DNA from 4 places in the Serratia sp. FDAARGOS_506 genome. Region 1 is predicted to be linked to each of the others. Evidence: predicted binding sites of a transcription regulator. Region 1 holds the regulator's gene; each other region holds the start of a gene.
The links. The regulator CRP, encoded in region 1, controls carbon source genes, mostly activating them, when cyclic AMP is high. The targets are predictions, from matches to a motif close to ATGTGANNNNNNTCACAT.
Positions count from the first base shown of each region.

Region 1 (7,768 bases):
CGCTGGAAGAGCAGGGCGCCAACCAGTTCTTCGGCGAGCCGATGCTGGACATCAACGATCTGATGAAAACCGACGCCAACGGTCACGGTGTGATCAACCTGCTGGCGGCGGACAAGCTGATCAATCAGCCGAAGCTGTATGCGGTGTTCCTGCTGTGGCTGCTGGCCGAGCTGTTTGAGCACCTGCCGGAAGTGGGCGACCCCGAACAGCCGAAGCTGGTGTTCTTCTTCGATGAGGCCCACCTGCTGTTCAACGATGCGCCGGCGGCGCTGCTGACCAAGATCGAACAGGTGGTGCGTCTGATTCGCTCCAAAGGCGTCGGCATTTACTTCGTCACCCAGAACCCGCTGGATATCCCGGACAGCGTGCTGGGCCAGCTGGGCAACCGCGTACAGCATGCGCTGCGCGCCTTTACTCCGCGCGATCAGAAGGCAGTGAAGACGGCGGCGCAAACCCTGCGCGCCAATCCGGCCTTCGATGCCGAAACGGCGATCACTGAGCTGGGCGTGGGCGAAGCGCTGGTGTCATTCCTCGACGAAAAGGGCCGGCCGAACGTGGTGGAGCGGGCGATGGTGATCGCGCCGGAATCCAAAATGGGCATGCTCGGTGCGGAAGGGCTGAACAGCGCGATCAACAAATCACCGCTGTATGGCCGCTATGAGGATATGATCGACCGCGAATCCGCCTACGAGAAACTGTCGTCGGGTGGCTTTGCCACCGTCGGCAGCCCGCAACAGGGGCAGCAACCACAAGCGCAACAGCAACAGCAGGCGGGCGGTGGCCTGATGGACGGCTTGAACGAGCTGCTGTTCGGCTCCACCGGCCCGCGCGGCGGCAAGCGTGACGGCATCGTCCAGACCGCCGCCAAGAGCATGGCGCGCGATCTCGGCCGCCAGATCCTGCGCGGCGTGCTGGGTTCGATCACCGGCGGCCGTAAAAAGTAAGCGGAAATTATCGTCGGCAGCGGCGGGTTAAATCAGTACACTGTGGCGGCATTTTTCTCTGCCGGACCTAACATGCTGCTGCTGATCGATAACTACGACTCTTTTACTTATAACCTTTACCAGTACTTCTGCGAATTGGGCGCCGAGGTGCTGGTGAAGCGCAACGATGAGCTGCAGCTGGCCGATATCGAGCGGCTGGCGCCGCAGCATCTGGTAATTTCCCCTGGCCCCTGTACCCCGAACGAAGCGGGTATCTCGCTGGCCGCTATTCGTCATTTCGCCGGCAAGCTGCCGATCCTCGGCGTATGTCTCGGGCATCAGGCGCTGGGGCAGGCGTTCGGCGCCGAGGTGGTGCGCGCCCGCGCGGTGATGCATGGCAAAACCTCGGCGATTCGTCACCTGGGCGTCGGCGTGTTTCGCGGCCTGAGCGATCCGCTGACCGTGACCCGCTATCACTCGCTGGTACTGAAAGCCGATACGCTGCCGGACTGTTTTGAAGTGACTGCCTGGAGCGAACGCGACGGCGTGCGCGACGAGATCATGGGCATCCGCCACCGCACTTTGGCGTTGGAAGGCGTGCAGTTCCATCCGGAAAGCGTGCTCAGCGAACAGGGCCATCAGCTGCTGGATAATTTCCTCAAGCGTTAATCCCGGTGCGTTTTTTTCACCCGTCAGGCGTTTTGCGTTTGCGCTTGATTGGTTTTTTATGCATATTTCGTGATTATGTTTTCAATATGACATTACGATAGCGCTGAAAAACCTTCAGGGTGGAGCCGAAAATGACTGAAAAATCCGCAGTGAACCGCAGCACCTTTGACCAGGTGATCCTGCCTGTTTATGCACCTGCCCAGTTTGTGCCGGTGCGTGGCCAAGGCAGCCGGGTCTGGGATCAGCAGGGAAAAGAGTACATCGATTTTTCCGGCGGCATCGCGGTGACGGCGCTGGGGCACTGCCATCCGGCGCTGGTTGAGGCGCTCAAACGCCAGGGCGAGACTCTGTGGCATACCAGCAACGTCTTCACCAATGAACCGGCGCTGCGCCTGGCAAGCAAACTGATCGACGCCACCTTCGCCGACCGGGTGTTCTTCGCCAACTCCGGCGCAGAGGCCAACGAGGCGGCGTTCAAACTGGCGCGCCATTACGCCATCACCCGCCACAGCCCGTACAAAACCAAAATCATCGCTTTCTATAACGCGTTTCATGGCCGCACGCTGTTTACCGTGTCGGTGGGCGGGCAGGCCAAATACTCCGACGGGTTCGGGCCGAAGCCGGCTGACATCGTGCATGTGCCGTTCAACGATTTGGCGGCGGTGAAGGCGGTGATGGACGACCACACCTGCGCGGTGGTGATGGAGCCGATTCAGGGCGAGGGCGGCATTACGCCGGTCGACGCCGGTTTCCTCAAAGGCGTGCGCGAGCTGTGCGACCAACATCAGGCGCTGCTGGTGTTCGACGAAGTGCAGAGCGGCATGGGGCGCAGCGGCAAGCTGTTCGCCTATATGCATTATGGCGTGACGCCGGACATCCTCACTACCGCCAAGGCGCTGGGCGGCGGTTTCCCGGTCAGCGCCATGCTGACCACCGAAGAGATTGCGTCGGTGATGCAGGTGGGCACCCACGGCACCACCTACGGCGGCAACCCGCTGGCCTGCGCGGTGGCGGAGGCGGCGCTGGACGTGATCAATACGCCGGAGGTGCTGAGCGGCATCGAGCAGCGTCATGCGCTGTATGTGCAGGCTTTGCAGCATATCGGCGATAAATACGGTATTTTCACTGCGATTCGCGGCATGGGATTACTGATTGGCGCCGAGCTGACGCCGCATTATCACGGCAGAGCGCGCGACTTTCTCACCGCCGCCGCTGCGCGCGGGTTGATGATCCTCAACGCCGGGCCGAACGTGATCCGTTTCGCGCCGTCGCTGGTGGTCGAGCTGCAGGATATCGAGGCCGGCATGGCGCTGTTCGAGCTGGCGGTGCAGGATGTGATCAACGTCTGAAGCCCATGCGGCATCTAACGGGGCACGGCAAGCCGCGCCCTTATTGATCGCGCAGTTTGCGCTTCAGCCAGATGCCGTGGTGCGGGCGCTGGCGCCAGGCCAGCGAGGAAATGGTGTGCATCACGCTTAGGTGCGACAAAATGCGCCGCAGATGGCGCTCCATCTCGGTGACGGGCATTTCCGGATGCAGATCCGGCGGCTGCATGATGCCGCTGTTGCCGCTGCTCGGGCCGTCGTATTCCAGCCGCTGTTGGCAGCTTTGCAGCGCGATTTCACAGGTTTGCAGATACTCTTCCGCCAGCTTCGGCGTCAGCATGTAGTGCTCGCGCGCCAGAATGGTCATGGCGTTCAGGTGTTCGACGATGAACTGGCTATGCGTGACCCACAGCCGCATGTCCGCCAGATAGTTTGAGGCGAACCCCGGTTCCTGCATCGCCTGATTGAGCGAGGTGAACAGTGCGTTGTGCGCCTGGTTGACCTGCATGCGGGTATAGGCCAACGCGGTCGCGTCCGGTTCCGGTTGCTTCAGCATCAGCCGCAGCGCGGCTTGATCGTTCTCCAGCGCCTGATGGGCATTCTTGCGCAGCAGCCCGCTTTGCCACTGCGGCCACAGCCAAATGGTGCCGCCGAACGCCAGCACGCAGCCGATCAGCGTATCGATCAGGCGCGGTACCAGAAAATGCGAGCCGTTCAGCGCCAGCAGCTGCAGGGTGTAAACCGCCGTGACCGTAAAGCCAATCACCGACAGCCCGTAGTTCTTGCGCGAAACCAGGTAGGCCAACAGCGTGATCACCAGCATGATGCTCAACGTTTCTCCTTCCGGCAACTGCAGCTGCAGCAGCCCGGCCGCCAGCAATAGCCCGGCAATCGTGCCCAGCGCACGGTGCTGAATACGCACCCGGGTGGCGTTATACCCGTTTTGGCTCACCAGCATGATGGTGAGCAGGATCCAGTAAGGTTTCGGCAGGTTGAATACCGCCCCCAGGCTGCTGCCGACCGCCAGCGTGACGCCCAGCCGCGCGGCGTTGCGCAGGGCGGTGGATTTGAACGACAGGTAGCTGACCAGCGCCGGCCAAAACGGCAGGCGGTGCTGGCCGGGCATCAGGTCGCGGCGGTACAGCGGATGCTGGGTGCGCAGCAGGCGGGCGATGCGGCTGAAGTGGTAATAACAAAACTGGCCGACCGGGTTATCGGGATGCTGCGCCGCCATTTTTTCCAGCGCCGCCAGCTCGTGGGCCATGGAGAAGCGCTTCGAATGTTGATGATAGAGAATATCGTGCGCCACCACGCGCAGCCGGCCGGCGATCACCTGAGCATTGCGGCGAATGATCGCTTCGGCCTGGCTCTGTTCCACCAGTTTTTGTACCTCTTCCGGCAGATGGAGGCTGACGGTGATGTGCTCCTGCAGGTCCATCGCCACCTGAAAGGCGCGCTGCAGGCGCTTTTGCTCGAGGTTGTTGGCGTGCGGCAGGAAATTAAGCTGTTGGTACAACAGGCTGATCAGATCCATCACCTTTTGCTGGCGCACCAGCAGCGGCGGCAGCGCGGTTTGCGGATCGGTGTGCTGGGTCAGCAGTGAGTATTTGGCTTCGAAGTAGTCCGCCAATTCCAGATAGAGCTGGCTTAGCGTCTCGCGCATCGGTTGCTCTTTCCACAGCTTGAACCAGAACCAGGTGAATAAGCCGTACCAGGCGGTGCCGATCGCGTACAGCAGCGGCGCCTGCCAGATAGGCACCGTGCCGGCCGTGCTGAGGGCGAATATGGCGGCTACCAGCGCCGCCGGCAACAGCCGGGCGTGCAGCGGGCTGATTTCGCCGGTGACGCCGAGCAGCAGCGCCAGGCCCAGCATCAGCGCCGGCAGCGGCACGTGCCACAGCAGAGCCTGTTGCAGCAGAACGCTGCTGAAGGCGAACAGCGAACCGCCGACGATCAGCCGTTTAAAGAAGCGTTTATGCGGCGTGTCCAGACCGGCGATATTGCAGCAGGCGGGCACGAGGGAGAACATCAGGCCGAGCTGCAGCTGGCCTATCAGCAGGCCGAACAGCACCGGCAGGCACAACACCAGCGTTTGTCGCAGTGCGTAGTTGATTTCCGGGTGGTAGATCAGGCGGCGCCACATGGCAGAGAGCAGGCAAAAAAACGGCGCAGATTGCGCCGTTTCTTCAGGGATTAACGGGTGCCGTAGACGACAATGGTTTTGCCGTGGGCGGAAATCAGGTTTTGATCTTCCAGCATTTTCAGAATACGGCCAACGGTTTCACGCGAGCAGCCGACGATCTGGCCGATCTCCTGACGGGTGATCTTGATCTGCATGCCGTCCGGGTGAGTCATGGCGTCGGGTTGCTTCGCCAGATTCAGCAGGGTTTGCGCGATGCGGCCGGTAACGTCCAGGAAGGCGAGGTTGCCCACTTTTTCGGATGTGACCTGCAGGCGGCTTGCCATCTGTGCGGACAGACGCATCAGGATGTCCGGGTTCACCTGGATAAGCTGGCGGAATTTCTTGTAGGAAATTTCGGCCACTTCACAGGCGGTTTTCGCGCGAACCCAGGCGCTGCGCTCCTGGCCTTCTTCGAACAATCCGAGCTCGCCGATGAAATCCCCCTGGTTAAGGTAGGACAGGATCATCTCTTTACCTTCTTCATCCTTGATCAGCACCGCAACGGAGCCTTTCACGATGTAGTAAAGCGTTTCGGCCTTTTCACCTTGGTGAATCAGCGTACTCTTCGATGGATATTTGTGGATATGGCAATGAGACAGGAACCATTCGAGAGTAGGGTCTGTTTGCGGTTTGCCGAGAACCATTCGCTGTTATCCTCTGTTGTTATCGCTGCCTTGTGTCACAGGGGTCAGAGTTCCCTGTAAAACCCGCCTGTAGCCGCAGTCATGAGCGAGGGCTACCGGCAAGTTTTGAGGCGTGTCATAAAAATACGCTGTCGCTCTAGCATATTAACTTGCCGTAAGCGCTGCAAGCTACATTCTGTTAACATACCGGTAAAGGAGCCTTTCTCTGGGCGTTTCCCTGAAATTCAGTGTCCCGGAAAGATTTATTGCGGCTCTGTTTGTAGCACAGAGTAAGGCGGGTGTCTCGTGTTGTCTCGCTTCAGCATGATTAGCATCAGGTTACGTTGCCTGTTTCTATGCGAAAGCGTACTCTGATTTTAAGAAATCAACCGGAGTGACCAGAATGCAGGCAAGAGTTAAATGGGTGGAAGGGTTAACGTTTTTGGGTGAATCGGCCTCCGGCCATCAGGTGTTGATGGACGGCAACGCCGGCGATAAAGCGCCCAGCCCGATGGAGATGGTGCTGATGTCGGTGGGCGGCTGCAGCGCGATCGACGTGGTGTCCATCCTGCAAAAAGGGCGCAACGACGTGCGCGACTGCGAGGTGAAGCTGACCTCCGAGCGCCGTGAAGAAGCTCCACGGTTGTTCACCCATATCAACCTGCACTTCATCGTTACCGGCCAGGATCTGACCGACAAGATCGTCGAGCGCGCGGTGAACCTGTCAGCGGAGAAATATTGCTCGGTGGCGCTGATGCTCAACAAGGCCGCTACAGTGACCCACAGCTTCGAGATCCGTCAACCGGCGTAATCGAGACGGAGCGCGGCCTGGCGCCGCGCTCAACGCATTTATTCGATCTTCTTGCCTTCCAGCAACCGCTGCACCAGCGGCGCCATGATCAGCTCCATCGCCAGCCCCATCTTGCCACCCGGCACCACTAACGTATTGATGTGCGAGATAAACGAGCCCTGCAGCATCGCCAGCAAATAGGGGAAGTCTATCTGATCCAGCCCGCGGAAGTGGATCACCACGAAGCTTTCGTCCAGTGAGGGAATCGCCTTGGCGGCGAACGGGTTGGAGGTGTCCACCGTCGGCACGCGCTGGAAGTTGATGTGGGTGCGCGAGAACTGCGGCGTGATGTAGTTGATGTAATCTTCCATCGAACGCACCACCGAATCCATCACCGCTTCGCGAGAGTGGCCGCGCTCGCCGGTATCGCGGATCAATTTCTGGATCCACTCCAGGTTGACGATCGGCACCACGCCGACCAGCAGATCGACATGTTTGGCCACGTCATGGTGATCGGTGACAACGCCGCCGTGCAGCCCCTCGTAGAACAGCACGTCGGTCGGCGCCGGCAGCGGCTCCCACGGGGTGAAGGTACCCGGTACCTGATTGTAGGGCACTGCTTCGTCGTAAGTGTGCAGATACTTGCGCGAGCGCCCGGTGCCGTTCTTGCCATAGTCGATAAAGCTCTGCTGCAGCAGGCCGAAGTCGTTGGCCTCGGGGCCGAAATAACTGATGTGTCTGCCCAGATCGCGTGCCTTGCGGATCGCCGCGTCCATTTCCGGCCGGGTGTAGCGATGGAAACTGTCGCCCTCCAGCTCGGCGGCGCGGATGTTGAGCTGTTGGAAGATCTTACGGAACGCCACGCTGGTGGTGGTGGTGCCGGCGCCGCTGGAACCGGTCACCGCGATAACGGGATGTTTGGCAGACATGATGGTTGTCACTCCGTGTTGAATGCGCCGGCGTCGGGGATTATTGTGGCTCTTGTTGACGCTCTCTATCTCTGGGTAAAAATGGCGCGCGCTGGTTTGCAATGCCCCATTGTTACCTGATTTTTTTCGTCAGTCATAGAACCGAACGCCACTAAATTTCTTCCTGCCCGGCGCGGAACTGGCCGCGCGGCATGATGTTGACGCTCTCGTGCAGTTCTGACCACACCAGCACCACTTCGCCGTTTTTCAGCTGGCGGCGCACGTCCTCCACCTTTTGTTCCAGCGAGCGTTCGTGTTCGCCATAGTCGGTGCCTTCGCGCAGTACAA
Region 1 is NZ_CP033831.1:1,145,414-1,153,181, reverse strand. Features, by position in the region: gene EGY12_RS05815 (helicase HerA-like domain-containing protein) at 1-944, shown strand, start outside; gene EGY12_RS05810 (aminodeoxychorismate synthase component II) at 1,017-1,592, shown strand; gene EGY12_RS05805 (aspartate aminotransferase family protein) at 1,724-2,941, shown strand; gene EGY12_RS05800 (YccS/YhfK family putative transporter) at 2,982-5,060, opposite strand; gene crp (cAMP-activated global transcriptional regulator CRP) at 5,111-5,743, opposite strand; gene EGY12_RS05790 (OsmC family protein) at 6,126-6,533, shown strand; gene EGY12_RS05785 (phosphoribulokinase) at 6,572-7,441, opposite strand; gene EGY12_RS05780 (YheU family protein) at 7,593-7,768, opposite strand, start outside.

Region 2 (7,768 bases), 790 kb from region 1:
GCGTTGTTGAAACCCTGCTGGCGCAGGACGAGACTCTGGATGCCTCTGAAATTCAAGACATCCTGGGCAACGTTGAGAAAAACGTCGTGCGCAGCCGCGTACTGCGTGGCGAGCCGCGTATCGACGGCCGTGAAAAAGACATGATCCGTGGCCTGGACGTGCGCACCGGCGTACTGCCGCGTACCCACGGTTCCGCGCTGTTCACCCGTGGTGAAACTCAGGCGCTGGTTACCGCGACCCTGGGCACCGCGCGCGATGCGCAGAACCTGGACGAGCTGATGGGCGAGAAGACCGACAGCTTCCTGTTCCACTACAACTTCCCTCCATACTCCGTGGGCGAAACCGGCATGGTCGGTTCACCTAAGCGTCGTGAAATCGGTCACGGTCGCCTGGCAAAACGCGGCGTATTGGCTATGATGCCTAAACCGGAAGATTTCCCGTACACGGTGCGTGTGGTTTCTGAAATCACCGAATCCAACGGTTCTTCTTCGATGGCCTCCGTGTGCGGCGCATCTCTGGCGCTGATGGACGCCGGTGTGCCAATCAAAGCCGCCGTTGCGGGTATCGCGATGGGCCTGGTGAAAGAAGCCGATAACTTTGTCGTTCTGTCTGACATTCTGGGTGACGAAGATCACCTGGGCGACATGGACTTCAAAGTGGCCGGTAGCCGCGACGGTATCACCGCGCTGCAGATGGACATCAAAATCGAAGGCATCACCCGCGAAATCATGCAGGTGGCTCTGAACCAGGCCAAGGGCGCGCGTCTGCACATCCTGGGCGTGATGGAACAGGCTATCAGCACCCCGCGCGGCGATATCTCCGAATTCGCACCGCGTATTCATACTATCCGCATCAACCCGGATAAGATTAAAGACGTGATCGGTAAGGGCGGTTCCGTTATCCGCGCGCTGACCGAAGAGACTGGCACTACCATCGAAATCGAAGATGATGGTACAGTTAAAATCGCTGCGACCGACGGTGAGAAGGCGAAATTCGCTATCCGTCGTATCGAAGAGATCACGGCAGAGATCGAAGTGGGCCGTATCTACCAGGGTAAAGTGACCCGTATCGTTGATTTCGGCGCGTTCGTCGCCATCGGCGGTGGTAAAGAAGGTCTGGTACACATTTCTCAGATCGCCGACAAGCGCGTCGAGAAAGTGACCGACTATCTGCAGATGGGTCAGGAAGTGCCGGTTAAGGTACTGGAAGTTGACCGTCAGGGCCGCGTGCGTCTGAGCATCAAAGAAGCGATGGCGCCGGAAGCGGGTTCACCTGCGCCTGAAGCAGAATAACTGTATAGATAGTTTTACAGCTCCCCGCCATGGGGTTGGGAGCTGTTCGTATCGCGCGGGTAGGATGCCCGCGTATTAGCAAACGGAGGACAGGACGTTCATCCAATGTTTGTCTTCGGGAGTGGGAAATGAAGCCTTTCTTGCGCTGGTGTTACGTTGCGACAGCACTCATGCTGGCAGGATGCAGCAACCATGATTGGCGTAAAGACGAAGTTTTGGCAATCCCGTTGCAGCCAACGTTGCAGCAGGAAGTGATCCTGGCGCGCATGGAACAAATTCTTGCCAGCCGGGCACTGACGGACGACGAACGCGCACAGCTTTTATATGAGCGCGGTGTGCTGTATGATAGCCTCGGGTTACGTGCATTAGCGCGCAATGATTTCTCGCAGGCGCTGGCGATACGTCCCGACATGCCGGAAGTTTTCAACTACCTGGGCATTTACTTAACGCAGGCAGGCAATTTTGATGCTGCCTATGAAGCGTTTGATTCTGTACTAGAGCTTGATCCAACTTACAATTACGCGCGTTTAAACCGGGGCATCGCACTGTATTATGGCGGCCGCTTCCCGTTGGCGCAGGATGATCTGCAGGCGTTTTATCAAGACGACCCAAACGATCCCTTCCGTTCGTTATGGCTGTATCTGGTGGAGCGAGAAATCGATCCCAAGAAGGCCGAGGTAGCGCTTCAGCAGCGCTATGACAAAGCGGACAGAGGGCAATGGGGATGGAATATTGTCGAATTCTACCTGGGCAAGATCAGCGAAAAAACGCTGATGGAACGCCTCAAGGCAGATGCAACGGATAACACTTCGCTCGCTGAGCATCTCAGTGAAACTGACTTCTATTTGGGTAAACACTACCTGAGTCTGGGGGACAAGGACACCGCTTCGGCGCTGTTCAAACTGACGGTGTCTAACAACGTTCACAACTTCGTTGAGCACCGCTATGCATTGTTGGAATTGGCGCTTTTGGGCCAAGAGCAAGACGACCTATCGGAATCGGACCAGCAATAGCTGACGAACACCTCTACCCAATAGATTTTAAGTTGCGGCAAGGCGGCAATCGAACGAATCCCTGGGAGCTTAGTTCACTAAGTGACGAGGGTGAGGGAGAGCAGCCAACGCAGCGGCAGCTTGAAAGATGAAGGGTAATCAGCCTGATGAACATTGGTTTTACACCAAAGTTATCGCCTTCACGGGCGAGGGCTTTTTTGTTCGTTTTATAATCTAATTTGAGCCGGTTCACACTTTTCAATGAAAATGACTGAAAATTTTCTCGACGAGTTATGTAGACTGGCTGCCATTATTAATGAGGCACGTGTACATGACGACTGAGTTTGAAACCTCTTTTGCTGATCTGGGGCTGTCTGCTCCAATCATTTCCGCCCTGAACGATCTGGGCTATGAAAAACCATCTCCGATCCAGGCTGAGTGTATTCCTCACCTGTTGAACGGCCGCGACGTGCTGGGTATGGCACAGACCGGTAGTGGTAAAACTGCAGCGTTCTCGCTGCCGCTGCTGCACAACCTGCAGGCAGACCTGAAAGCACCTCAGATCCTGGTGCTGGCACCGACCCGCGAACTGGCGGTTCAGGTTGCTGAAGCGATGACCGATTTCTCCAAACACATGAACGGCGTCAACGTGGTAGCCCTGTACGGCGGCCAGCGTTACGACGTGCAGCTGCGCGCTCTGCGCCAGGGCCCGCAAATCGTTGTGGGTACCCCAGGCCGCCTGCTGGACCACCTGAAGCGCGGCACCCTGAACCTCTCTAACCTGAGCGGTCTGGTGTTGGATGAAGCCGACGAAATGCTGCGCATGGGCTTTATCGAAGACGTAGAAACCATCATGGCTGAGATCCCGGCTGAACATCAGACCGCGCTGTTCTCCGCCACCATGCCGGAAGCGATCCGTCGCATCACCCGCCGCTTCATGAAAGAGCCGCAGGAAGTGCGCATCCAATCCAGCGTGACCACCCGTCCGGACATCAGCCAGAGCTACTGGTCGGTGTACGGCATGCGTAAAAACGAAGCGCTGGTGCGTTTCCTGGAAGCGGAAGACTTTGACGCGGCGATCATCTTCGTGCGTACCAAGAACGCGACCCTGGAAGTGGCCGAAGCGCTGGAGCGCAGCGGTTACAGCAGCGCCGCGCTGAACGGCGACATGAACCAGGCGTTGCGTGAGCAGACCCTGGAGCGCCTGAAAGACGGTCGTCTGGATATCCTGATCGCCACCGACGTTGCGGCCCGTGGCCTGGACGTTGAGCGCATCAGCCTGGTTGTCAACTACGACATCCCGATGGACTCCGAGTCTTACGTTCACCGTATCGGCCGTACCGGTCGTGCGGGCCGCGCCGGCCGCGCGCTGCTGTTCGTGGAAAACCGCGAACGCCGCCTGCTGCGCAACATTGAACGCACCATGAAGCTGACCATCCCTGAAGTGGAACTGCCGAACGCAGAACTGCTGGGCGAGCGTCGTCTGGCCAAGTTTGCCGCAAAAGTTCAGCAGCAGCTGGAAAGCAGCGATCTGGATCTGTACCGCGCACTGCTGACCAAACTGCAGCCGGAAGAAGAGCTGGATATGGAAACCCTGGCTGCAGCGCTGCTGAAAATGGCACAGGGCGAACGTCCGCTGATCCTGCCGCCGGATCCGGTCTTCAAGCCGCGTCAGCGCCGCGAGTTCAACGACCGTGACGATCGTCGTGGCGACCGTCGCGACAGCCGCGATAGCCGTGACGGCGATCGTCCGCGTCGCGAACGTCGTGACGTTGGCGAAATGCAGCTGTACCGCATCGAAGTGGGCCGTGACGATGGCGTAGAAGTGCGTCACATCGTTGGCGCTATCGCTAACGAAGGCGACATCAGCAGCCGTTACATCGGTAACATCAAGCTGTTCGCGTCCCACTCCACCATCGAGCTGCCAAAAGGCATGCCGGGCGAGATCCTGAATCACTTCACTCGCACCCGCATCCTGAACAAGCCGATGAACATGCAACTGCTGGGCGATGCGCAGCCGTTCGAACGTCGCGAGCGTCGTGACGGTGGCAACGGCGGCGAGCGTCGTGGCAACGGTCGTCCGTTCAACGGCGAACGTCGCGAAGGCGGCCCACGTCGTTCCTTCGGCGAACGTCGTGAAGGCGGCAACGGCGGCGAGCGTCGTGGCGGTAACTACAACCGCGACGGCAAACCGGCCCCACGTCGTGATGACGGCGCACCGGCAGCACCACGTCGTCGTTTCGGCGACGCGTAATCGCTGATTTGCCGTTCGCGGTGAAGCGCTCTGAAAAACCAGCCTGCGGGCTGGTTTTTTTATGCCTGAAAGTTGCCGTCAAACGTCCCTGAATGGCGTATCATTCATAAGGTTTTTTCTTACGGATGATATGCACGGGAGATGCCATGAGTTGGCAGCAGTTCAAATCTCAATACCTGGTGCGCTTTTGGGCGCCGCTGCCGGCGGTGGTCGCCGCCGGGATCCTTTCTACCTACTACTTCGGCATGACCGGCACCTTCTGGGCGGTGACCGGTGAGTTCACCCGCTGGGGCGGCCATGTGCTGCAGTGGTTCGGCCTGCACCCCGAGCAGTGGGGCTATTTCAAGGTTATCGGCCTGCAGGGCACGCCGCTGGAGCGCATCGACGGGCGCATGATCATCGGCATGTTTGCCGGCTGCATCGCCGCCGCGCTGTGGGCCAACAACATCAAGCTGCGCCAGCCGCAGCACCGCATTCGCATCGTGCAGGCGCTGCTGGGCGGCATCATCGCCGGCTTCGGTGCGCGCCTGGCGATGGGCTGCAACCTGGCGGCGTTCTTCACCGGCATTCCGCAGTTTTCGCTGCACGCCTGGTTCTTCGCGCTGGCGACCGCCGCGGGTTCGTACTTCGGCGCCAAATTCACGCTGCTGCCGATGTTCCGCATCCCGGTCAAATTACAAAAGGTGAAGGCTGCCGCGCCGCTGACGCAGAACCCTGAGCAGGCGCGCCGCCGCTTCCGGTTGGGCATGGCGGTCTTCGGCCTGGCGGTGGCCTGGTCGCTGTGGACGCTGTTCGATGCGCCGAAGCTTGGCATCGCCATGCTGTTCGGCATCGGCTTCGGTCTGCTGATCGAGCGCGCACAAATCTGCTTTACCTCGGCGTTCCGCGATCTGTGGATCACCGGCCGCACCCACATGGCGAAAGCCATCATCATCGGCATGGCGGTGAGTGCCATCGGTATTTTCAGCTATGTGCAGCTCGGCGTGGCGCCGAAGATCATGTGGGCCGGCCCGAATGCGGTGCTGGGCGGCTTGCTGTTCGGCTTCGGCATCGTGCTGGCCGGCGGTTGCGAGACCGGCTGGATGTACCGCGCGGTGGAAGGGCAGGTGCACTACTGGTGGGTTGGGCTGGGCAACATCATCGGCGCCACGCTGTTGGCCTATTACTGGGACGATCTGGCGCCGGCGCTGGCGACTGACTACGACAAGATCAACCTGCTCGACACCTTCGGCCCGATCGGTGGCCTGCTGGTGACCTACCTGCTGCTGGCGCTGGCCTTTGCCGCCATGCTGTGGTGGGAGAAACGCTTTTTCCGCGCCCGGCCTGAGGCGCAGGTGGTGAATTTGAGGAGCATGCCATGAAAGAGACCGCGATAGTGCCGGACTACCGGCTGGACATGCTGGGCGAGCCTTGCCCGTACCCGGCGGTGGCGACGCTGGAGGCGATGCCGCAGCTGAAGCCGGGGGAAATTCTGGAGGTGATCAGCGATTGCCCACAGTCGATCAACAACATTCCGCTCGACGCGCGCAACCATGGCTACAAGGTGCTGGATATCCAACAGGATGGGCCGACCATCCGCTATCTGATCCAGCGTTAACGCCGAGGCGGTGGGGTTCCCACCGCCTTTTCGCGTTTTATCCCTTCACGACGTCGCCTTTCACTCCGGCGACAATCTCGAACGAACGCAGCCGCGCCTGATGATCGAAGATCTGGCCGTTGACCATGATCTCGTCGGCATCGGTTTCACGCCGCAGCGTTTGCAGCCCGTGGCGCACGGTTTTTTCATCGCCGACGATCGACATCCGCAGCGCCTGCTCGACGCCGTATTGCTCACCGGCGGTCCACAGCGCGTGGATGTTCTCCACCGGCGGCGGCAGCGGGCCAGGCGAACCGCGGCGCAGATTGATGAACTGTTGCTGCATCGAGCTGAACAGGAAGCGCGCATCGTTATCGCTGTCGGCGGCGATCACGTTGACGCACACCATGGCGTGCGGCAGCGCCAGCTGTTTGGACGGTTTGAAGTTCTCGCGGTACAGCTGCAGCGCCTGGAACAGCATATCCGGGGCGAAGTGTGAAGCGAAGGCGAACGGCAGGCCGAGCTGCGCCGCCAACTGAGCGCTGTAGAGGCTGGAGCCGAGCAGCCAGAGCGGCACGTGCAGCCCTTGGCCGGGCACCGCCTGCACCGGTTGGCCGGGCTGCGCGTCGCAGAAATAGTTTTGCAGCTCCTGCACGTCGCGCGGGAAGGTATCCACATCGCCGGACAGGTGGCGGCGCAACGCCATCATGGTGCGCTGATCGGTGCCGGGCGCGCGGCCCAGCCCCAGATCGATGCGGCCGGGATAGAGCGATTCCAGCGTGCCGAACTGCTCGGCGATCACCAGCGGCGCATGGTTCGGCAACATCACGCCGCCGGAGCCGAGGCGAATGCTCTGGGTGCCGGCGGCCAAATAGCCCAGCAGCACCGAGGTGGCGGCGCTGCCGATGCCGGTCATGTTGTGGTGCTCGGCCAGCCAGTAACGCTGGTAGCCCCAGCGTTCGGCATGCTGCGCCAAATCCAGCGAACAGTGGAAAGCGTCGCGCGCTTTGGCCCCTTGCGGGATTGGCGATAAATCCAGTACCGACAGCGGTACGGCAGTGTTTTCAGTCATGACATCGTCCATCAAAGAGTGGATCGCTTAAAGGGCGATTGCAGGAATCTGCATACCAAAAAGCCGAAAATGATGCTTTTTAGTGTTAAAAGCATAATCCAATTTATAGTTATAAAAGAGGAGATATGTGCTTGTGATATCCTCATGAGTGCAATGGTGTTTTTTGGAGCAATTTGAGACATGGAAATGATGATCCCCGCCCGCCGCTTACCGTTCCGGGAGCCGATATAATGAAAAAAAAGACGTTGTTTACCCTGTTGCTGATGATGGTGGCGATCGCATTGGCGATCCTGTTCCGCGCGCACAATCAGGATCTGTTATTGCAGGGTGAAGTGGATGCCCCCGAAGTGATCGTCGCTTCCAAAGCGAAAGGCCGGGTGGTTGAACGCCTGATCGAACGTGGCGACGACGTGAAAAGCGGCCAGCTGATTATCCAGCTCGACAGCCCCGAACTGATGGCGCAGTTGCGCTCCGCGCAGGCGACGCGCGACGAGGCCAAGGCGCAGCTCGAACTGTCGCTGCACGGTACCCGTGAAGAAAGCATCCGCAACCTGCGCGCTAATCTGGCGCAGGCCGAGGCGC
Region 2 is NZ_CP033831.1:1,932,602-1,940,369, forward strand. Features, by position in the region: gene pnp (polyribonucleotide nucleotidyltransferase) at 1-1,292, shown strand, start outside; gene nlpI (lipoprotein NlpI) at 1,421-2,305, shown strand; gene yrbN (protein YrbN) at 2,552-2,626, shown strand; gene EGY12_RS09375 (DEAD/DEAH family ATP-dependent RNA helicase) at 2,616-4,538, shown strand; gene yedE (selenium metabolism membrane protein YedE/FdhT) at 4,685-5,899, shown strand; gene yedF (sulfurtransferase-like selenium metabolism protein YedF) at 5,896-6,135, shown strand; gene EGY12_RS09390 (luciferase-like monooxygenase) at 6,173-7,186, opposite strand; gene EGY12_RS09395 (HlyD family secretion protein) at 7,417-7,768, shown strand, end outside.
Region 2: a site for CRP is predicted at 2,522-2,539, ahead of yrbN (protein YrbN). Genes of this name have one in related genera too.

Region 3 (7,768 bases), 200 kb from region 1:
GAGTCTAACAGGAACCGCGTTGAATTTCGCATAAAGCCGGCAACCTGTTAGGATTAGCCTCTTTTTAACGGAGCCTACCATGAACAAACAGCCTGAAGACTGGCTCGACGATGTCCCGGAGAATGAAAACGAGGACGATGACGAGATTATCTGGGTCAGTAAAAGTGAGATTAAACGTGATGCCGAAGCGCTGAAAGACCTGGGGGCCGAAATGGTCGATCTGGGCAAAAACGCGCTGGACCGCATTCCGTTGGACGAAGATTTGCGTGCCGCCATCGAGCTGGCGCAGAAGATCAAAAAAGAGGGCCGTCGCCGTCAGCTACAGCTGATCGGAAAAATGCTGCGCGCCCGCGATATCGAGCCGATCCAGACCGCGCTCGACAAGCTGAAAAACCGCCACAACCAGCAGGTTTCGCTGTTCCATAAACTGGAAGCGCTGCGCGACCGCCTGGTGGAAGAAGGCGATGACGTCATTCCGTCAATCCTGGATCTGTACCCTGCCGCCGATCGCCAACAGCTGCGTTCACTGGTGCGCAACGCGCAGAAAGAGAAGGCCGCCAATAAGCCGCCTAAGGCTTACCGCCAGATCTTCCAATACCTGCGCGAGCTGGCCGAAGCGGCTGACTAAGCGCCGCCGCCATCCCGGGATGAACCCGTTTCATCCCCGGTGATGTGCCGGTTCGCCGCTGCTTTCGCGGATATTGAAACGCAGGCTGCCTTCCAGCTCTTCTTCCGCCTCTTCAAACAGCAGAATGATCGCGCCGAAACGACGCTTGCTGCGGGCATTCAGGTGGGTGAATTCGATTTCCACCGGCAGGCCGATATCGCCGGTCACCACGTCCCACAGCGCGTCGAGGTTGGCGCCGAACCCCTCGTCCAGCGCAAACTTGTGCGCGAAATCGCGGTAGAAGGTCGGCACATCCTGGATCTGTTCAAAATCAAACTCTACTTTTGCCATCAAACTCACTCCACACGAATGAAGTTTTTGTAATGGTCGCGCGTGACGAAGATCAGACCGTCGCTCGAATACAGCAGGCGATCGGCGCCGCGCCGGCCACACTGGTAATTGATGTCCGCTTCGCGCCAGACCCGGCCGCCGGCGGTCGGCAATTGCCCTTCACGATTAGAGAATCGATCGCCGCCAATCGCCTTGCCCGGCAATACCGCACAGAGGTTGCCTGAACGCGGATCCCAGCCCTGCTCGCGCGCCTGCTTCTTGGTGACGTAATAATCCGGCAGCCGCTGATGCTGCTGCAGGTAACTCACCACCGTTTGCTGCTGCGTGAGCCGATCGATGCTCTGCTGCTGCCCCGCCGGCGCCGGCACCACCGCCGGGTTGCCGCCGAGCGCACGGTGCTCGTTGCCGCGCATCGCGCTGAAGACGGCGATGACCACGGCGATGACAATCGCCAACAGAATCCGCTTGTTCATGACATTCCCTGAAATTATGCCGCCGAAGGCGCCGCAGCTCCCCCAGGCTAGTTAGGTATATAGTCGACCTGGATGAAACTAAGATGACCGGCACGTAACGTTTTCGCGGCGGCGAGGGTTTCATCCATTCATGACAATGATGCCACTTTCCAGCCGTTCTGGCACTCGGAGTCTCTCTGAAAACGGGCCGCCTCACATGAGACGGCCCGTCGTGCCGGGCACTGCTTTCAGTATAGTCAGGGAAGGCGCCGCACAACGCGGCGCAACAGGAGGGAACGCATCAATCGATCAAGGCATGACGATAACGATGCAGCATGTCGGCCAGGCGTTTCACCGGCCCGGTGACGCTGAGCGGCGCCTGATTGTCCACCAGCTTCTGCTGGTACTCGTTCATTTCACCCAGCAAGCGATCGTAGTAATAGGCACGCTTAACGTCGTTCTTGGCCGAGACCACGCGATCGGCGGTGCTGCGGATCTGGCGGTGAAAGGCCGACAGCTCTTCGCTGACCGGAATCTCCGCCCGCTGCATGCGCTGGTGGGCGATGATCAGGTTCAGCGCCAGACGGTACTTGGCGATGTCGTTCGGGAACATCATCAGCAGCTGGTTAAGCTGCTGATACAACGCAGGCAGGTGGTTCTGCCGACGGCGCGCCGCCTTGGTGGTCAACGCCGACACCGCGCTGCTGACGAACTGGTTGAGCAACGTGCGGCCGGTACGTTCGCGCGAATTGTCGCGGATCAGCAGCAGCACCATCAGACCGACGCAGCTGCCGAGGAACTGGCCGAGCGCCCCGTCGAGAAACTGGGTGACGTTGAACTCCATCGGGTTGCTCAGCACCAGAATGTTGATGGTCCCCGCCAGCAGCCCCAGCGAACCGAGCCGCCGCTTCTGCACCTCGATACCGATGAAAAACGCCAGCAGGCCGAGGCTGAGGCACAACAGCAAAATGCTCTGCTGCGTCGCCGGCAGGATCACCATGAAGAACAGGGAACCGACCGGGATCGCCGCCAGCATGCCCAGCACGAAATCCATCGCCACCATGCGCGGCGCCGGGGTGCGCATCGCCAGCGAGGTGATCACCGCAATGATCACCATAAAACCGCTGCCGGACGTCCAGCCGGTCCACAGCCACAGCAGGCTGCCGAACGCCGTCGCCACAAAGGTGCGCAGGCCGTTGATCATCGCGTGGTGCCCTTCCGCCGAGGTCGGCTTGACCACGGTTTCATTGCTCAACACGCCTTCTTCCACCGCGCTGATGCTGCCGTTGGTGTGTACGCCCTTCGACAGCAGCAGGTAGCGCGTCGCCGCGCCAACCCAGCCGGTGAGAGTCGGCAGCGTTTCATCGGAGCGATGCGTGGTCAGCACCTGGCGCAACAGCTTCATGCGCTTGTGGATCTCCTGCGGGGTTTCCGCCGGCACCATCAGCTGTTCCCGCAGGCTCGCTTGCAGCGCTTCCGGGTGATTCAGCAGGATCAGGTAGGTTTCGCAGGCCTGGGTGATCAACGTCAGCGACAGGGTATGCAGCGCCTTCACCCGACGGTTGACCTTCTGCCAGCGCGAGGACTCCATCATCAGGTTGTTGCGCATGCCGTCCAGGGCCGTGGTGCTCTTCACCAAATTGCTCCAGGCGCGGTCGATGTCTTCTTTGTCGGCGTTGCTGATGCACATTTGCATCAGGCGATATTGATCCACCAACAGCTGATCAACCGCCCGATCGATGTCCTGCTTGATCGAACGCGGCGAAAACAGCAGATCCGCCAATACGGCGCTGACGATCCCCAGCACGATCTCGCTGCAACGCTCGATGGCAAACTGCGGCGCTTCCAGCAGATGGGCCTCGCTGGTGGCGACCGTCACGATGATGATCAGCGCGGTATAACCGGCCAAGCCCCAGGCATAGGAGTTCTCGACTTTGATCAGCGAAGAGAGCCAGGTGCAGAAACCGGCCCAGATGCAGCACAGCAGCAGCATCACCACCGGCGCGCGGGCGGTGGTGATGATAATGATCAGGCCGACGAAGCAGCCGATAAAGGTGCCGATGATGCGCAGCCAGCCGCGGTGGCGGATGGCGCCGGAGAAGGGTTCACCGCCGGCGGCAAAGGCCGGGCCGGCGGCGACGATGGCGGCGGTCATCGCCGACCAGCGCGGGGTTTCCAGGTTGAGATGAAAACCGACGAACAGCGCAAACACAATCGCGAAGCTGAGTTTGAAGGCAAATCTCAGCCGGATAAAGGTTGGGCTGTTCATTAGCCGAACTCACGCAGCCGGTGCATCAGGCGCACAAAAGGCGAGCCGCTGTCGGCATTGCGATCGTTCTTGCCGACGATCACCACGGTGGCAGTGGTGCCGGCCGGGTACGGATGCTGTTGGTCCTTGGCGTCCAGCAGGATCTTCACCGGCACGCGCTGCGCCAGGCGCACCCACTCCAGGTTGCTGTCGATCGAGGCCAGCCCTTTGCTGTTGACCGTGCTGCTGCTGTTGTTCACCGCCGCCGCCACGCTGTCGACAGTGCCGTGCATGATGCGGTTGCTGCCGAGCGGGGTAATCTCCGCGCGATCGCCCTTATTCAGGCCGTTCAGCTTGGTTTCTTCCAGATACGCCAGGATGTAGAAGGAGTCTTTTTTCACCAGCGCCACCGCCACCGACCCGCGAGTGATGTACTCGCCGGCATGTACGTTGAGGTTAGTGATCCAGCCATCGGACGGGGCGCGCACCGTGGTGCGCTCCAGATCCAGCTGCGCCAGTTCGCGCGCCGCCACGGCCTTCGCCAGCTGGTGTTGCACGGTCTGCAGCGAGTTGTTCGACTGGTCGATTTCTTCCTGCGACATCGCCTGCACGCCCAACTTCACGCGGCGGCCGGCCTCGCGCCGTTTTTCCGCTGCCAGCGTTTGATAGTAGGCGACATCTGCACTGGCTTCCGCCAGCGCCTGCTCATAGCGCGGCCTGTCGACCACGAACAGCACCTGGCCTTTCTTCACCAGCTGGTTGTCCACCACCGGCACTTCGGTCAGCAGGCCGCTGACGTCCGGCGCGATCGCCACCACGTCGGCGGTGAATTTGGCGTCACGCGTCCACGGCGACTCGGTGTAGAACACCCAAGCCTTGAATACGGCGGCGATACCCAGCAACACAAGAATCAAAGTGATCGCGATTCGGGTTATTTTTATCGAAAAATTTTTCACAGCGACCTCAAACAAAAAGACACGAAATCAGATAAAACAAGCAGCAATACAGCGCGGTGTTAAACAGCGCCGGATGCCAGACAAAATCGTAAATCCCCGTTGGCTGCAGCAGGCGGCGCAGGAGAAAAAACAGCGCCAGCGACACCAGCAGCTCAAAAAACACCGGCGGAAACGACAGTCCGAAGATGACCATAACCGGAAGCAAACTCATCACTTTTTCCTTATTGTTCACTGCGCCGGGAAAAGACACATCTCGCCATTCACATTCTCTTTACATTCTAGCGTGCGCGCGCCACAAATCTTGACCGGACAGCTTGTCCAGGTCACGAACCCGAAAAAAGGTTAAACTTTGGGGCAGACATCCACGACAGGGATTGCGAGGGTGCCGGAGGAGCGGCAGGATTGCGGCGCCGCTCGCTCTCGCACGTTGGTAAGGTCTATTAACCCGACCACGTTATATTAGCCTGCTTACTATCAAGGCATCAACAATCTGTGATCTAAATCACTTTTAAGCCAGAGTGAATAATGGAAAGATTAAAACGGATGTCGGTATTCGCCAAAGTGGTTGAGTTCGGGTCGTTTACCGCGGCCGCGCGCCAACTCGACATGAGCGTTTCATCGATCAGCCAAACCGTCTCGAAACTGGAAAATGAGCTGCAGGTCAAGCTGTTGAACCGCAGCACGCGCAGCATCGGCCTGACCGAGGCCGGCAAAATCTACTATCAGGGCTGCCGGCGCATGCTGCAGGAAGTCAGTGAGGTGCATGAGCAGCTGTACGCGTTTAACAATACGCCCGCCGGCACGCTGCGTATCGGCAGCTCATCCACCATGGCGCAAAACGTGCTGGCGAACATGACCGCCGAAATGATGAAAGAGTACCCGGGCCTGACCGTCAACCTGGTGACCGGCATTCCGGCACCGGATCTGATCACCGACGGATTGGATCTGGTGATCCGTACCGGCGAGCTGCAGGACTCCAGCCTGTTCTCCCGCCGCCTGGGGCAAATGCCGATGGTGGTGTGCGCCGCCAAAAGCTACCTGAGCCAATACGGCACACCGCAGAAGCCAAGCGACATGGTCAACTTCTCCTGGCTGGAATACAGCGTGCGGCCCGACAGCGAATTTGAACTGATGTCGCCGGAGGGCATCACCACGCGCATTTCACCGCAGGGGCGCTTCGTGACCAACGACTCCTCCACCATGATCCGCTGGCTGAAAAACGGTGCCGGCATCGCCTACGCCCCGCTGATGTGGGTGATCGAAGAAATCAAACGCGGTGAGATCGAGATCCTGTTCAAAAGCTACCATTCGGCTCCACGACCGATCTACGCGCTCTATACCGAGAAGAACAAATTGCCGCTGAAGGTGCAGGTGTGCATCAACTATTTAACCGACTATTTCGAACGCGTAGCGGCGGTCTATCAGGGTTATCGCTGAGCGGCGCTCAAATAACGGTGCGCCAGCACGCCCAGCAGCATCAGCGCCAACATGCCGAGGCCCCACAGCAGCCAGACGGCGTAGCCCGCCCAGTTCAGCAGCAGAGGAAAATAGCTCGCCAGCCCGCTGCCCAGCTGTTTTAGCCACGGCAGCCAGGCGTCCAGCACCGCCTGCGGCACCAGACTCAACGCGCCGTTCACCGGCAGCGATGCGCCGCCGGCCGCTTCCGCCAACGCCGGGAGCCAGGTCAGTACGCCGGCTACGCCCCAGGCCAACAGCGTCCATAGCGCCATGGCTCCCAACAGCAGCGCTACCGTCCAACCGCCCCGGTTCACGGCACACCGCCGCCGCACTGTGGGCAAAAGCGGCTGCCCGGTGGCAGCGGCGCGGCGCACTGGCCGCAGGTGGCGCTCACCGCGACAAACGGCCGACCGCAGCGATGGCAATAACGCGCCCCAGGTTTATTCACCGCCTGACATTCCGGACACTGCGGCCCCTGTTTGCCATGCTGGTTATAGCGGTTGCCATGATGTCCGCCGCTGTGGCCCGCGCGCTGATGGCCGCCGTTAATCCCCCCTTGCCCCAACAATCTTTTCAGTAAGCCCATCCCGCCTCTCCTCTGTACTGTGACATTGACGTTGAATCTCACTGTAAACCCTGGAGTAAACTCCAGGGTAAAGTCCGGCGATGAGGATTTACGTTTCATTACATCGTAATAATGGCAACGCTTTGATGCCGTTAACAAAAGCATCATCGGCATTATCTCATGCCGCCGCGCTGCGTTATGCTGCGGGAACCTCTCCCTGCATCAGGAATAACCATGAAAAAAATCATACTGGACTGTGACCCTGGGCATGACGACGCCATCGCCCTGCTGCTGGCCTGGGGCAATCCGCAGATCGACCTGCTGGCGGTCACTACCGTGGTGGGTAACCAGACGCTGGACAAAGTGACGCGCAACGCGCTGGCAGTAGCGCGCATCGCCAATATCACCGGCGTGCCCTTCGCCGCCGGCTGCCCGCGCCCACTGGTACGTAATATCGAAGTGGCGCCCGACATTCACGGCGATTCCGGCCTCGATGGCCCGGTGCTGCCGGAACCCCACCTGCAGTTGGACTCGCGTCACGCAGTGGATCTGATCATCGAAACCGTGATGGCCCACCCGCCCGGCAGCATAACGCTGGTGCCGACCGGAGGCTTGACCAATATCGCCATGGCGGTGCGCAAAGAGCCGCGCATTGCCGAACGGGTCAAGGAAGTGGTGCTAATGGGCGGTGGCTATCATGTGGGCAACTGGAGCGCGGTAGCGGAGTTCAATATCAAAATCGACCCCGAGGCGGCGCATATCGTGTTTAACGAAAAATGGCCGCTGACCATGGTCGGCCTCGATCTTACCCATCAGGCGCTGGCTACGCCGGCAGTCTGCGAGCGCATCGCCGCTCTCGGCACCCGGCCGGCCGCCTTCGTCGGCGAACTGCTGGCATTCTTTGGCCGTATGTACCAACAGGCTCAGGGTTTCAGCGCCCCGCCGGTGCACGATCCTTGCGCGGTGGCTTACGTGATCGATCCGAGCGTGATGACGGTGCGCAAAGCGCCGGTGGATATCGAGCTCACCGGCACCTTGACGCTGGGTATGACGGTCGCGGACTTTCGCGCGCCGCCGCCGCCGGATTGCCACACCCAGGTCGCGGTCAAGTTGGATCAGGATAAATTCTGG
Region 3 is NZ_CP033831.1:949,983-957,750, forward strand. Features, by position in the region: gene yjgA (ribosome biogenesis factor YjgA) at 80-628, shown strand; gene EGY12_RS04785 (barstar family protein) at 659-958, opposite strand; gene EGY12_RS04790 (ribonuclease) at 964-1,431, opposite strand; gene aaeB (p-hydroxybenzoic acid efflux pump subunit AaeB) at 1,712-3,679, opposite strand; gene aaeA (p-hydroxybenzoic acid efflux pump subunit AaeA) at 3,679-4,614, opposite strand; gene aaeX (p-hydroxybenzoic acid efflux pump operon protein AaeX) at 4,622-4,825, opposite strand; gene aaeR (HTH-type transcriptional activator AaeR) at 5,140-6,051, shown strand; gene EGY12_RS04815 (hypothetical protein) at 6,042-6,386, opposite strand; gene EGY12_RS04820 (zinc ribbon domain-containing protein) at 6,383-6,658, opposite strand; gene EGY12_RS04825 (nucleoside hydrolase) at 6,872-7,768, shown strand, end outside.
Region 3: a site for CRP is predicted at 5,105-5,122, ahead of aaeR (HTH-type transcriptional activator AaeR). Genes of this name have one in related genera too.

Region 4 (7,768 bases), 1.8 Mb from region 1:
CCGGCGCGGTAGTGCGTAATTTCCTGCTGCAGCCGGTCAAAGCGCTGATTCTACGCTCCTACGGCGTCGGCAACGCACCGCAAAAGGCCGAGTTGATCGACGAGTTGCGTGCGGCCTCCGAACGCGGCATCGTGGTGGTCAACCTGACGCAATGTATCTCCGGGCGCGTCAATATGGAAGGCTACGCCACCGGCAACGCGCTGGCGCACGCCGGGGTGATCAGCGGTTTCGACATGACGGTGGAAGCCGCCCTGACCAAATTGCACTATCTGTTGAGCCAGCCGCTGACGCCGGAACAAATCCGCGCCCTGATGCAGCAGGACCTGCGCGGTGAACTGAGTATCAACGGTTAACCTACTGACCTCTGGAGTAGCGATGAAAACGGCCCTGTTGTTGATCGATCTGCAAAATGATTTCTGCCCCGGCGGCGCGCTGGCGGTCACGGCAGGCGACGCCGTCATCCCGGTCGCCAATCAGGCGATCGCCGCCAGTCTGGCGCGGGGCGAGCCGGTAGTCGCCAGCCAGGACTGGCACCCCGCCAATCATCGCAGCTTTGCGGTGAACTCCCATACGCAGGTCGGTACCCTCGGCGAGCTGGAAGGTCTACCGCAGGTGTGGTGGCCGGTGCACTGCGTGCAAGAGAGCCACGGCGCCGATTTTCACCCTCAGCTGCAACGGCAACACATCAATGCCGTCTTTCGCAAAGGCCAGGATACGGATATCGACAGCTACAGCGCGTTTTTCGATAACGGCCACCGGGCTCAGACCGAGCTGCACAACTGGCTGCAATCACAAGGCGTCCAGCGGCTGGCAATCATGGGCCTGGCGACCGACTACTGCGTGAAGTTCAGCGTGCTGGATGCGCTGGCTGCCGGCTATCCAACGCAAGTGATCGTCGACGGCTGCCGCGGCGTTAATCTGCAGCCGGACGACAGCGAGCGGGCGCTGCAGGGCATGGCGCGCGCAGGCGCACAACTGGTTACCCTGTCACAATTTCTCGCCAACTAAATCCTCTCGGGTGCCACCGGCGCCCTCTCTGCGCGGCGGCGAAAATATCGACGCCGCTCACAATACCGCCCTTCTTCTTCCCCAACGGCTTGTGACCGACAGGCGCTTTTGCTGTTATGGCTGCGACGCTTTTGGCGTCAACCGGTTATACGCATCCGGGGCCCGCTGAGCCCGGCTTTATTGTAACCGCCTCTGGCGGTGCGGTCGGCCTTGCCGGCCCAAGGAGACAGACATGAAAATAACCCGAAAACTGCTGCCTTTGCTGGCGGCGGTGCAGTTGGCTATGGCCGGCGCAAGCACGGCCCAGGCGGCGTATCTCTCCGTCGGTTACTTCAACGGCGGCGGCGACGTCACCGCCGGTCCCGGTGGCGACATCGACAAGCTGGACGTCACGCAAATCACCCACCTCAACTATTCTTTTGGCCTGATCTACAACGACGAGAAAGACGAAATCAATGCGGCGCTGAAAGACCCCGCTCGCCGCCACCAGATCTACCTGTCGCCGAAGGTAATGGCCGATCTGGAACGGCTGCCGACGCTGCGCAAGCAGAACCCCGAGCTGAAAGTGCTTCTGTCGGTCGGCGGCTGGGGCGCACAGGGCTTCTCCGCCGCTGCGGCAACTGCGGAAAACCGGGCGATATTCATCCGCTCCGCGCTGCAGGTGATCGCACAGTATCAACTGGATGGCATCGATCTGGACTGGGAATATCCGGTGAACGGCGCCTGGGGGCTGGTGGAAAGCCAACCGGCAGACCGCGACAACTTCACCCTGCTGCTGAAAGAGCTTCACCAGGCGCTGGGTAAAGGCAAGCTGTTAACTATCGCCGTCGGGGCCAACGTCAAAAGCCCGCAGGAATGGGTCGATGTGAAAAGCATTGCCCCTTACCTCGACTACATCAATCTGATGACCTACGACATGGCTTACGGCACGCAGTATTTCAATGCCAACCTGTACGATTCAAAGCGTTGGCCAACCGTGGCGGCCGCCGACCGTTACAGCGCCGATTTCGTGGTAAAGAATTATCTGGCTGCCGGACTGAAACCGGCGCAAATGAATCTGGGCATCGGTTTCTACGGTCGGGTGCCGAAGCGGGCGACCGAGGCGGGCATCGACTGGGACAAGCCGGACGCCGCCAAACATCCGGTGACGCAGCCTTATTTCAGTGCGCGCGAAATCGCCCAGTTCAACGCGCTGGGGCTGGATCTCGGCAAAGACACCTACTTCAAATACCACGATATCGTCAGCAAATTGCTCAACGATCCGCAGCATCGTTTTCACGAACACTGGGATGACGACGCCAAGGTACCTTACCTGACGCTGCAATCCGCCGAAGGCAAACCCCTGTTCGCCATCTCCTACGAGAACCCGCGTTCGGTGGCCATCAAAGCCGAGTACATCAAAAGCCAGGGATTGGGCGGTGCGATGTTCTGGGAATACGGCGCGGACGACAACAACCGGCTGGCGCAGCAGCTGGCAGAATCGCTAGGGATTAAGGGCGAGAAACGGTAAATCGAGGGGGCGATGGCGATATCGCCCCGCTTTAAGGCAGCCTTACTGCGGCTTGAGTTTCACCAACGGCTCGGCGACGAACTGCTGCTTCAGCTCTTGCTTGCTCTTCATCACGATCTGCCCGTCGGTGCCGATGCTCATATGCTGCGGATCGACGTTGTTCATCGACTGCCACAGCATCACTGCCTGCAGGCTGTTTTCTTTCTGCTCCGGCGTCAGCGCCACGCCGTCCGGCCATTTGCCCAGCTCAACCGCCTGCACCAGGCGCTGGTATATCTCGGGCGTCATCGCCGCAATCAGATCTTTCACGTCCATCAGAGCCCTTCTCGCTTACGGATGAATAATTAGCTGAATCGATTTTGTCGGTTAAATTACCACTTAACCGGCCGTTTGGTCGCCATTTTCGCCATCGGTGAAACTCAGTGAGGCGGAGTTGACACAATAGCGGTCGCCGGTCGGTTGCGGGCCATCGGGGAAAACGTGCCCCAGGTGCGCATCACAGTGGCCGCAGCGGATTTCAACACGATGCATATTATGTGAATTATCATCGAGATAACGGATTGCATCGGCGGAAACCGGCTCATAAAAGCTCGGCCAGCCGCAGCCAGAATCATACTTGGTTTCGGAATAGAACAGCGGCTGGTTACAGCACAGACAATGGTACACGCCCTCGCGCTTGTTGTGCAGCAATTTGCCGCTGAACGGCGCTTCGGTGCCACGCTGTTGTGTCACATAACGTTGGATTTCATTCAGTTCCGTGACCGGATGACCGGGGGTTGTCTCTTTAGCCATTTGTGCTTATCTCTGAATATGGATAATGTCAACGAAAACAATGATTAATAATAACAAAAAATTAACACCACTGCAGGGGTTTTTGGCCTAAACTGTAGCCCATAAAGGCCACGTCACGATGATATGTGATAGCGATCACACATCTTGCGTATGCTGACTTTATACTTGGCGGCTTGTCCCCATATAACGGATGAGGCCGAGCGCAAATGGACTGTGCAATAAGCGTGCAAAACCACCCTTCCGGTTTGACTTGCCGCAAGAATTGACACGATTCCGCTTGACGCTGGGTAAGGTTTTTGTAATTTTACAACCAACCTTTTATTCACTAACAAATAGCTGGTGGAATATATGACTATCAAAGTAGGTATCAACGGTTTTGGCCGTATCGGTCGCATTGTTTTCCGTGCTGCTCAAGAGCGTTCTGACATCGAGATCGTTGCAATCAACGACCTGTTGGACGCAGAGTACATGGCCTACATGCTGAAGTATGACTCTACTCACGGCCGTTTCAACGGTACGGTAGAAGTTAAAGACGGCCACCTGGTTGTTAACGGCAAAACCATCCGTGTTACCGCAGAGAAAGACCCGGCTAACCTGAAGTGGAACGAAGTGGGTGTTGACGTGGTTGCTGAAGCGACCGGTATCTTCCTGACCGACGAAACCGCGCGTAAACACATCACCGCTGGCGCTAAAAAAGTGGTTCTGACTGGCCCATCCAAAGATGCGACCCCAATGTTCGTTCGCGGCGCTAACTTTGACAAATATGCCGGCCAGGACATCGTTTCCAACGCCTCTTGCACCACCAACTGCCTGGCACCACTGGCTAAAGTCATCAACGACAACTTCGGTATCGTAGAAGGCCTGATGACCACCGTTCACGCGACCACCGCAACTCAAAAAACCGTTGATGGCCCGTCTCACAAAGACTGGCGCGGCGGCCGCGGCGCATCCCAGAACATCATCCCTTCTTCTACCGGCGCAGCGAAAGCGGTTGGCGTGGTTCTGCCAGAGCTGAAAGGCAAACTGACCGGTATGGCGTTCCGCGTACCGACTCCTAACGTATCCGTTGTTGACCTGACCGTGCGTCTGGAAAAAGCGGCTACCTACGAAGAAATCAAGAAAGCCATCAAAGACGCCGCTGAAGGTTCTATGAAAGGCGTTCTGGGCTACGTTGAAGACGACGTGGTTTCCACCGATTTCAACGGCGAAGTGCTGACTTCCGTGTTCGATGCCAAAGCCGGTATCGCACTGAACGACAACTTCGTGAAACTGGTTTCCTGGTACGACAACGAAACCGGTTATTCCAACAAGGTTCTGGACCTGATCGCTCACATCTCCAAGTAATGGCATGATGTTAAGCTGATAATGAGGGCGACATTTTTGTCGCCCTTTTTTATTTGTATCTCCGGCAAACAATAGGTCATGAAATGAACGAGAAAATTTTCACCCTGCCCGTTTCCGAACAGATTTCGCCTTACATCAGCCAGCGTCAACTCGATGAGCTGGGCGTGGTTGTGGTCTCGCACCCTAAAGTGCGTGCGGCCGTCGCGCTGCAAGGCGCCCATTTGCTGGCCTGGCAGCCAAGCGGTGAGCAGCCGGTGATTTGGCTCAGCAATAACACCCCATTCGCCAAAGGCAAGGCCATCCGCGGCGGCGTGCCGATCTGCTGGCCGTGGTTCGGCCCGGTAGCGCAACCGTCTCACGGTTTTGCCCGCAACCAGCCCTGGAGCCTGACAGCGCACGATGAAGATGACAACGGCGTCATCCTGACCTTCACGCTGAAAGACAATGAGCAGACCCGCAAACTGTGGCCGCACGCCTTCACATTGATTGCCCGTTTCAAGCTGGGTGAAGAGTGCGAGATCGAACTGGAATCGCACGGCGAGTATCAAGCCACAGCAGCGCTGCACAGCTACTTCCAGGTGGGCGACATCGACCGGGTTAGCGTGGCGGGCCTGGGCGAGCCTTATATCGACAAGGTAGCGGGTGGCGCAGAGGCGCGCCAGACAGGCGAAGTGACCTTCGTCGGCCAAACCGACCGCGTCTACACTCGCCCCGAGGCATTCAGCCTGATCCGCGATCCGGCGCTCGCACGCACCATCGAGGTTCATCACCATCATATGAGTGACGTTATCGCCTGGAACCCGGGTGTAGAACTCTCATGCAGCATGGGGGATATGCCGAACGACGGCTACAAAACCATGGTCTGCGTTGAGACCGGGCGCGTCAGCAAACCGCTGGTCGCCGCCGGCGAACAGCCTGCTCGTTTGGGTGTTACCTTCCGCAGCCGTAAGCAGGCTTGAAAAATCATGCGCGGCAGCGCACCACAGATGTGCAAAAAGGGGCGCTAGCGCCCCTTTTTGATGCCCACCATGCACGATGTTCGTGCAATGCGTGATTAGAAGGTGTAGCTCACACCCGTCATCAACAAACCGGTGTAGGATTTATCCACCATCGGGCTGTCTTTCACTTCATCAGACAACTTCACATAGCGACCGACGAAGAAGGCGTTCCAGCTTTTGTTGATCTGGTAATTGGCGCTCAGTTCAAGATACGGCGCCCAGCTATCGCCTGGGGTGTAGCTGTCCAGGCCGCTGCGGCGAGATTCATTGGCGCTGACGCCATAGTAATATTTGTTCTGGTTTTTGCTGTTCCACATCACGCCCACGCCTGGGACCAGCGTCAGTGCGTCCAGATCAAACTTGTACAGGTAAGCCACATCGCCCACCAGACCATTGCTGTTGTTCAGCGTGTCACCGGTGAAGGTAGTGCGGAGGGTGCCCCACTCTGCGTTGTGCGAATAGGCCAGGCCGGCCATCAGCGTGCCACGGCGTTTGTCGAGACGCTTCATGCGATCGTCGTCGCTGTCGCCAGGACGGTAGCCCCATGGCGTGTAGTAACCCATGATGCTCAGCTGATTTTCTTGATCTTTCCACAGGTAGTAACCCGCGGTCAGAGTACGGAAGTAGAAATCGTCACCTTCATAGTTGATGACGGGCACCGGATAAACGCGGTCCTGATAACCGCGATACGCGTCCGGGCTAACCAGCGCGGCAGCGCCGAGTGACCAGGTTCCCGCCTGAGCACTTTGCGCACAAACCATTGCGGAAGCGATAATTGCTAGCGTTTTAAGTTTTGAAATCTTCACTGGTTCTTTTTCCATAAATTACAGGGTTAATAGCCGCAATAGTTTATGTGAAAATTTAGTTACGTGCCTAATCTTTACAATAGAAAACGACCAAGATCGAATAACTTATAGCGGAATTATGAATTAATCATTGCGGAACGATGACGTTTCATCCCGCAGGCCGCGCCAGACAAGGCATTTGGCTCCCACGGTAATAACTGAGTCATTGATATGACTTAAAAAAAGCTTTTTCTGCGGCAGGAAATTTTCCGGCAAGCAAACTAAGCTTAAATCAGAAGGTGAATTTATCCTGGGCCCAGTGGCATACAGCGCAACTCGCGATAATAAGCGCACCAAGTTGGCATACGGGTTGCTGTACTCAGGCGTATTCTCATCTTTCGGGAGCCAGAACACTATCACACGCTCTCTTTAACCTGTGCTAATAACGAAAGGACGGGCATCATGAACATATTTGACCACTATCGCCAGCGCTACGAAGCTGCCAAGGACGAAGAGTTCACACTGCAGGAATTTCTTACCATTTGCCGGCAAGATCGCAGTGCCTATGCCAACGCGGCCGAACGTCTGCTGATGGCTATCGGTGAACCTGTGATGGTCGACACTGCGCTAGAATCACGCCTGTCGCGCCTGTTCTCCAACCGCGTGATCGCACGCTATCCGGCCTTCGAAGAATTCTACGGCATGGAAGAGGCCATCGAGCAGATCGTCTCTTACCTGAAACACGCCGCCCAGGGCCTGGAAGAGAAGAAACAGATCCTGTACCTGCTCGGCCCGGTGGGTGGTGGTAAATCCTCGCTGGCGGAGCGCCTGAAGGCGCTGATGCAGCGCGTGCCCATCTACACCCTCAGCGCCAACGGCGAACGCAGCCCGGTCAACGATCATCCGCTGTGCCTGTTCAATCCGCAGGAAGATGCCTCGATCCTGGAGAAAGAGTTCAACATCCCGAGTCGCTATCTCGGCACCATCATGTCGCCGTGGGCGGCCAAGCGCCTGCATGAGTTCGGCGGCGACATCACCAAGTTTAAAGTCGTGAAAGTACGCCCTTCCATTCTGGAACAGATCGCCATCGCCAAAACCGAACCGGGCGATGAGAATAACCAGGATATCTCGGCGCTGGTCGGTAAAGTGGATATCCGTAAACTGGAGAACCACGCGCAGAACGATCCGGACGCCTACGGCTACTCCGGCGCATTGTGCCGCGCCAACCAAGGGATTATGGAGTTTGTCGAGATGTTCAAAGCGCCGATCAAGGTGCTGCATCCGCTGCTGACGGCGACCCAGGAAGGCAACTACAACGGCACCGAAGGCAT
Region 4 is NZ_CP033831.1:4,167,752-4,175,519, forward strand. Features, by position in the region: gene ansA (asparaginase) at 1-353, shown strand, start outside; gene pncA (bifunctional nicotinamidase/pyrazinamidase) at 376-1,008, shown strand; gene EGY12_RS20150 (glycoside hydrolase family 18 protein) at 1,241-2,518, shown strand; gene EGY12_RS20155 (YeaC family protein) at 2,561-2,833, opposite strand; gene msrB (peptide-methionine (R)-S-oxide reductase MsrB) at 2,897-3,310, opposite strand; gene gapA (glyceraldehyde-3-phosphate dehydrogenase) at 3,659-4,654, shown strand; gene EGY12_RS20170 (D-hexose-6-phosphate mutarotase) at 4,738-5,613, shown strand; gene EGY12_RS20175 (MipA/OmpV family protein) at 5,709-6,473, opposite strand; gene yeaG (protein kinase YeaG) at 6,900-7,768, shown strand, end outside.
Region 4: a site for CRP is predicted at 3,434-3,451, ahead of msrB (peptide-methionine (R)-S-oxide reductase MsrB). Genes of this name have one in related genera too.